2 regions of the Limnothrix sp. HT2024 genome follow, and region 2 is predicted to be linked to the other one. Evidence: riboswitches for the same ligand, from Rfam matches in the RefSeq annotation. Region 2 holds a riboswitch; the other holds the start of a gene.
What was found. A riboswitch is a leader RNA that binds a small molecule or an ion and turns the genes downstream of it on or off. The one in region 2 is predicted to bind cobalamin.

Region 1 (3,871 bases), 890 kb from region 2:
CGGGAATCGGAACCATGATTGTGGCCTCCGATCTGATGAAGTCCTAGGGGGTGGGCGCGGTTCTTCACAATCCGGATCCGGTTGCTATGAGACAGTGGGGGCAAGGGGCTGAAGCCCCTTGTCTAGTATGGATATTGCGGAAGTTCCCTGAAGCAACCTGAACCGTTCTGAACTGTTTCGAGCAATCATGACCTATTCCACAAACATCCTGGGCGTGGCGATCGCCGGTACGGGGTTTGGCCAAAAAATCCATCTGCCGGTGTTGCAGCAGCACCATCGCACTCGCCCGATCGCCCTGTACCACCGCCAAGTTCAAACGGCCCAGGCGATCGCCCAACGGCATCAGCTTCCCTATGCCTTCGATAGCTTTGAGGAAATGGTGGCCCTGCCGGAGGTGCAAGCGGTGATGATTTCTACGCCGCCTTTTTTGCACTACGCCATGGCCCAAACGGCCCTGGCGGCCGGGAAGCATGTGCTGTTGGAAAAACCGGTGACGATGACGGCGCAAGAGGCGATCGCCCTGGAGCAGTTGGCTACAAAAACAGGGGCGATCGTGGCGGTGGATTTTGAGTTTCGGATGGTTCCGGCTTGGCAATATTTGGCGGAGCTGCTGGCGGACGATCACGTGGGTCAAAAACGCCTGATCAAAATCGACTGGATGGCCTCCAGTCGGGCCGATGCCAGCCGGCCTTGGAATTGGTATGCCCAGCGATCGAGCGGCGGCGGGGCCCTCGGGGCGATCGGGTCTCACACCTTCGACTACATCCATTGGCTATTTGGGCCCGTGCGGCGGTTATTTGCCCATTTGGTTACCTCCGTGCCCGATCGACCCGACCCCAGCAGCGGCCAACTGAAACCGGTGGATTCCGATGATATTTGCCAAATCTTGCTGGAGCTGACCGACGGCACGCCGGTTCAGGTCTGTTTAAGCTCCACAACCTACCAAGGGCGGGGTCATTGGGTGGAAATCTATGGCGATCGGGGCACGCTGATTCTGGGCAGCGACAACCAAGCGGACTATATCCACGGGTTCAAGCTCTGGTATGCACCCGCAGGCGAGCCGTTGCAGGAATTGCCCATTCCCGATCGGCTGGCGTTTCCCCAAACCTATCCCGATGGGCGGATGGCGGCCGTGTTGCGGGTGGTCGATCGCTGGGTGCAGGCGATCGATCAAGGCCAGGCGATCGCCCCATCCCTCCGCGAGGGGATTGCGTCTCAGCAGCTCATGGACTTGGCCCACGAATCCCACGATCGGGGGCAATGGGTGACGGTTCCCGGCACTTGAAAACCTTGGTTTGCTGCAATTGAACAGTCGTATTCCGCAACAACGATGATCTACCAGTACTCGGGGTTGTTGAGAGCTTGGACACAGGAAGACTTTCCCTTGATCGATCGAATCTGATCCCCCGTCAACGATTGAGCTAACCACCCTTCTGGACGCTGTAGCGTGAAGGGGGGCGGAATCACCGCTTCCGTTACCCCTTGGAATCCCACTTTGGAGTAGAACTTGGGATCACCGTAGGTCACAACCAGGTCTACTCCATCCTTGGCGAGAGTATCTAAGCCAAATCTAATCAACCGTTGGCCAATCCCTTGGCGCTGAAAGTCAGTCCGAACAGCAACAGGAGACAGAATGAAGGAATTAGCTCCATTCTCAAAGATCAGTCGTGAGAAAAAAATCCCTCCGATAATTTGGTCAGCTTCTGTGGCAACAAAGCCATAGAAATTACTTGGGTCAGTGCTACTGATTAAGTCTTTTACCAGTCGCCCAACGATCGCTCCTTCGGCCTGACCTTCAGAGTTGGTGAATGTTTGGATGAACAGTTGCTCGATTTCCACTGCATCATTGGGCTGGTATACCGACAGTTTCACGGTTACTCCTTGCGAATGTGGAAGGTCGAAATATGGGTTCGGAATATGTGTAATTTTGCGGTTGATTCAGCACTAATTCAGCATTAGTTGATTCAGCACGAATTGTAGGGTAGGCAATACCCAACACCCTCTAGTCAAGGTACATTCAATCCCCAAGTCATGATTCCCCTCTCCCAAGGTGGGATCGGATTCGTTGAGTGATGCATCATTCAGTGGGCAACGCTCCACAGACGACTTGCCCCTTGAGCATAGGAGTGGCGAGCGACCCCTGTTGAAATGTCTGCGATCTGAATTATGCTCTTGGGATGAATCTGCCCAGCTCGATCGACGGCGGCCACAGCCAAGCCATTTGGCATCCCGTCGCCAGCCGCTGGGCAACCCGATCGTGATTCAACTGCGGTTCTGGTGGAGATCAGCCACCAGAGGTAACGGGGAAAGTCCGGTGCAAGTCCGGCGCTGTCCCGCAACTGTGATGGGCGATCGCCCTGAGTCAGGATGCCCGCCGCGCGGTGTTTATTCCTTCCACTTCTGCGAGGTTCGGACTGTGGAGTCCTCACAACTTTTGTCACCGACGGGCGAAACGCTCGCGGCCAGTTCCGCATCCCCATCCGTTGTTTTCAGCCAAGCTGGCTCCGGGAAAACTAGCCCAGCGCCAGCCAGTGGAGCCACCTCGGTTACCTTGACCCAAGCGGCCGACCAACCCGCCACCGTTCCCATGGCCCTGTTGGTTTGCACAACCTGTGCCAGCACTTGGCAAAACGGCCAGCGAGTGGGCATCAGTGGCGGTGAGCAATTGCTCGATCGCCTGCAAAGCCGTTTGGCGGATGGGGGCAATGGCGCGATCGCCCTGACTCCCACTCAATGCATGAGCGCCTGTAGCCATGCCTGTGTGGTGGCCTTTGCGGCAACCGGTAAACACAGCTACCTGTTTGGGGATTTGCCCCACGATCCGGCCCACCTGGATCAAACCGTGGAGGCGATCGCCGCCTGTGCCGATCTCTATCTCGATCGCCCCGATGGTCTTTTGGCTTGGGGTGAACGGCCGGAACCCTTGAAAAACGGCGTTTTGGCCCGCATTCCCCCCACCACGGTTTCAATCACCTAGGGGCTGTTGCCCACTCCCTAGAATTGTGCATTCATCCCATCCTCCCACTAGGGCTTGGAGAAATTACCCATGCGACAAACCAAAACATTGGCATCGGTTCAAGGTCATTTTGCTGGCGCTGTGGCCGGTTTAGCCCTGCTGTTGGCTGCGTTGCCCGCATCGGCGCACCACATGATGGGTGGTCAGGTGCCCAGCAACGGCTTTGAGGGATTCATGTCCGGTTTGGCTCACCCGGTGATCGGCTTGGATCACTTGGCCTTTGTGGTGGCCTCCGGCTTGGTGGCGATCGGGGCGGCCCGAGGCTGGATTGTGCCTGTGATCTTTGCGATCGCGGCCTTGGGCGGCACGGGTCTACACCTGCAAAGTTGGGATTTACCCTTCCCGGAGCTGATGGTTTCCGGTTCGGTGGTGCTGTTTGGGTTGTTGCTGGCCATGGGTCACCAACTGCCGACGGTGGCCTTGGGGGCGATCGCCCTGGTGGCTGGCCTGTTTCATGGTTATGCCTACGGCGAATCGATCGTCGGGGCGGGCATGGTTCCGCTCACGGCCTATCTGATTGGATTCACGGCCATTCAGCTCACGATCGCCCTGGGGGTGCGGGGGGTGGTGCAACGGTTGGCGGAAGGCTCGATCGCCCAAACCCTGCGCTACATCGGTTTTGCCATTGTGGGTGCGGGCGCGGCATTCTTAGCCTCGGCCTTGGGCGCTTAGGGGATACCTGAGAACTAACTTGAGAGACTTGCAAAGCACGAGTCGTCGTGGGGCAAGGGGCTTAAGCCCCTTGTCTGCGTCAGTTGAGGAGACTCGCAAGGGAGCAGTGATGGCTGTTCAGCCATTCCCTTAGGGCCGCTCAGAACTGGAGTTCCAGAATTGATTCAATACCAATAACCATGC
Region 2 (3,871 bases):
AAGTTGTTGAGATTCGTATCTATTTTTACAGTTTCAGCCACGCTTTCCCTGTTTCTTGGGTGTATAGTGCTAATTAACCAGGCGTTGTGCTGACATACCAGCCACTACCAATGGGAAATTTTTCTCCCTCTAACTTCCATGCCCAAGTTGAATGGGCAACAGGCTTTATCAGCAGGATTTAGCTGCGCATCCAGTGACAGAGACACTGAACCGATGCCGATAGTGCAGCAACCTGCAATTTGCTCAAAAAACTCTTGCTCGACATCCAACCCCTGAATTTGGGTTCAAGCTTGTCGTTTCTTATTCCAATTTAACGTCACCGTCTATCTGGACATGTCCGTTTGCAGGCTATCTGTAAGCGGCTGTTCGGTTGGGATTTGTGGCGTTGAATTCTAGAACTCAGAAGATCCATCAGCCTTTTATCAAGTTTGAGAAAGATAATGCCAATGATCTCGCCTACTACCTTGTCGGCCCCCTCTAGCCCTTCTCATCTCACAACCCAGGACTACATCGATCTAGAAACCACCTATGGAGCGGATAACTATCATCCATTGGATGTTGTGATTACCGAGGGACAGGGGGTTTGGGTTTGGGATATTGATGGCAATAAATACCTGGATTGCTTGAGCGCCTATTCTGCTCTCAATCAGGGTCATTGTCACCCGCGTATCCTCCAGGCAATGGTGGAACAAGCCGCTAAAGTGACGCTAACGTCTCGGGCCTTCCGTAATGATCAGTTGGGACGGTTCTACGAAAAGCTATGTCAGATTTCAGGACTGCCCAAGGTGTTACCGATGAATTCGGGCGCAGAAGCCGTTGAAACGGCGATTAAGGCCATCCGTAAATGGGCTTATACCGTGAAGGGCGTGCCTGCTAACCAAGCGGAAATCATTGTGTGTAGCAATAACTTTGCCGGGCGCACCATTAGCATTGTCAGCTTTTCCACCGAGGAGCAGTATCAGTCTGGATTTGGCCCATTTACGTCGGGATTTAAAGTGGTGCCCTATGGCGATGTGGCAGCCCTGGAAGCTGCGATTACGCCGCATACGGCGGCTTTCTTTTTAGAGCCGATTCAGGGGGAAGGTGGCATTATGATTCCCCCCGATGGCTATCTCCAACAGGCCGAGCGCCTGTGCCGCCAGAATAATGTGCTGTTGGTGTTTGATGAAATTCAAACGGGATTGGGGCGCACGGGTAAGATGTTTGCTTTTGAACATGAAGGCGTGAAGCCGGATGGAATTACCATCGGTAAGGCATTGTCGGGTGGGTTCTATCCCATTTCTGCTTTTGTGAGTACCCATGCAGTGATGGATGTGTTTAATCCTGGAGATCATGGCAGTACCTTTGGGGGGAATCCCCTGGCTGCGGCCGTAGGGATGGCGGCATTGGATGTAATTGTGGAAGAACAATTGCCCGATCATGCTGCCGAGTTGGGTACTTACTTCATGATGCGATTGCGTGAAATTACCAGTCCTCACATCCAAGAAGTGCGAGGGCGAGGCCTGTTGATTGGGGTGGAGCTGAAACCGGAAGCGGGCGGAGCAAGACAGTTCTGCAAGGCCCTGATGCAAGAAGGGGTGCTGGCGAAGGAAACCCGTGAAGATATTATTCGGTTTGCGCCGCCGCTGGTGATTACGCGATCGCAGCTCGATTGGGCCCTAGAGCGGATTGAACGGGTGTTGACGGCGGCTTAATCATTGCCGTGGTCGAACTTCTTCGCTCGGAATGCTTGTGTTTGCACCATGGCTGATCACGGCAACAACGACTAATCATTCGAGATGCCATAAAGAAATGTAGGGGTAGCCTGCCGAGTTGGGCCGCCCCTACGTTATTGTTGGATGCGATCGGTTTTGATGGGGAACAGCCATCAAACGCAAGGGGGAAAGTGCAGTGCGAATCTGCCGCTGTCCCGCAACTGTGATGAGAAATGAATCTCTGAGTCAGGATGCCCGCCGATTTAAGAATCCATGTTTTACGAACCTGTCTGCGAGGCAACAGACAAACATGAAGCTATCTAAACGATTGAGCCTTGCCATCATGGCAGGGCTAAGTTTCTATGGGGTTGTTAGCTGCCCAGCCCCTGCCCAGGCGATGCATATTATGGAAGGGTTTCTGCCAGTGCAGTGGGCAGCGTTTTGGTGGGCAGTTTCGTTACCTTTCTTGATTGTGGGCTGGCGATCGCTGACTCAAATCGCGCGGCAAAACCCTGAATTAAAGCCGCTGCTGGCCTTGGCGGGTGCGTTTACCTTTGTCCTTTCTGCGCTCAAGATTCCTTCAGTCACGGGTAGTTGCTCGCACCCAACAGGAACAGGCTTGGGTGCAATTGTGTTTGGGCCTTCCGTCATGACAGTGTTGGGCAGCATCGTCCTTCTGTTTCAGGCATTGTTACTGGCTCATGGTGGTCTAACGACGCTGGGTGCCAACCTGTTTTCGATGGCGATCGTGGGGCCCTATGTTGCCTATGGAATTTACTATCTCCTGTTGAAGCTAGGCTCTCAAAAATTAGCGATCTTTCTGGCTGCTGCGTTGGGCGATTTGTTGACCTACATCGTGACTTCTATTCAGCTTGCCCTGGCTTTCCCGGCTGCCCAAGGGGGGATTATGGCGGCATTTTTGAAGTTTGCTGGGATCTTTGCCATCACGCAAATTCCCTTGGCGATCGCTGAAGGGTTGCTGACGGTTCTGGTCTGGAACTGGCTACAAGCCTACGCTCGCCCAGATCTGGAAACACTGAGGGTACTGAAGCAGGAGGCGTAAAACAATGAATAATCCACTAAAGAAATACGAAAACGGGCTGCTGGTGATTGCAGTGCTGGCGCTGGCAGTGCTGCCCTTGTTCTGGGTGAAGGGTGACTATGAGGGGGCTGATGTAAAGGCGGAGGAGATGATCGGGGAAGTTCAACCCGGCTATCAACCTTGGTTTCAGCCGCTGTTTGAGCCGCCCAGCGGTGAAATTGAAAGTCTGTTATTTGCTTCCCAAGCTGCACTGGGAGCCGGGACTATTGGTTTTGTGATTGGGCGCTATCGCGGCAAAAGCAAGGGGCAAGATCACCGAGAAGATTGAACGCGCGCGAGGTTGCGGCGGTTTATGGCTCATCACCTAGATGTCTACGCCTGCACTAATCGGTTACGGTGCATTTCACCCCAACAAAAGCTGTGGTTTGCGATCGCCACCCTTCTGATTGCTCTAATGGCACAGATCAGTACTCAACTGCTGATTGTGTTGTGGCTGGCTGTTTGGACGGTGGGCTATGCCCGCATTCCCATCAAGGTGTACTTGCAGGTTTTGATGGCTGCTGGGTTGTTTTTGGTCACTAGCCTGCTGGCTTTAGTCCTGAATTTGGTCTCAATTGAGCAGATGGTATCTGTTCAGCAGGATCAGGTGGGTGGGGTGGCGATCGCCAATGGCTATCTTTGGGTCAGCCGCAGTGGACTGGTGCAAGCATTGCAGATTGGAATGAGGTCGATCGCCTGTACCTCTTGCTTGCTGTTTGTGTTGTTGACTACGCCGTTTACCGATTTACTGCAAGTCCTCAGACAATGGCGAGTTCCGGTTTTGTTAACTGAACTGTTGTTGCTGATGTATCGATTTATTTTCTTGCTGTTAGCGGTCATGACTGAATTACAACTGGCCCAGCGTGCAAGAGGGGGGTATCGGACAAGGCAACGGTGGATTTACAGTGTGGGGCTGCTGGTTAGTCAGTTACTGGTGCGATCGCTACAACATTATCAACATTTCTCACTGGCCTTAGCAGCCCGCGGCTTCAATGGTAGTTTTCGAGTTGAAGCCGGTCAATCTTATTTTTACTCGAAACGCTACGCCATTGAGGCGATTGTTGGCTGTGTTGGATTAATAATTTTGGAGCTGAAG

Region 1: linked by a shared signal. The riboswitch ahead of AC2IAX_RS12040 (DUF1636 domain-containing protein) and the one ahead of AC2IAX_RS15705 (energy-coupling factor ABC transporter permease) in region 2 are both predicted to bind cobalamin.

Annotation. Positions count from the first base shown of each region.
Region 1 covers NZ_CM181121.1:2,966,714-2,970,584, reverse strand. Annotated here, with positions in the region: gene argB (acetylglutamate kinase) at 1-47, shown strand, start outside; gene AC2IAX_RS12050 (Gfo/Idh/MocA family protein) at 188-1,285, shown strand; gene AC2IAX_RS12045 (GNAT family N-acetyltransferase) at 1,336-1,872, opposite strand; cobalamin riboswitch at 2,253-2,393, shown strand; gene AC2IAX_RS12040 (DUF1636 domain-containing protein) at 2,417-2,977, shown strand; gene AC2IAX_RS12035 (HupE/UreJ family protein) at 3,047-3,688, shown strand; gene cobW (cobalamin biosynthesis protein CobW) at 3,868-3,871, shown strand, end outside.
Region 2 covers NZ_CM181121.1:3,857,350-3,861,220, forward strand. Annotated here, with positions in the region: gene rocD (ornithine--oxo-acid transaminase) at 441-1,694, shown strand; cobalamin riboswitch at 1,829-1,971, shown strand; gene AC2IAX_RS15705 (energy-coupling factor ABC transporter permease) at 2,038-2,757, shown strand; gene AC2IAX_RS15710 (energy-coupling factor ABC transporter substrate-binding protein) at 2,762-3,064, shown strand; gene cbiQ (cobalt ECF transporter T component CbiQ) at 3,089-3,871, shown strand, end outside.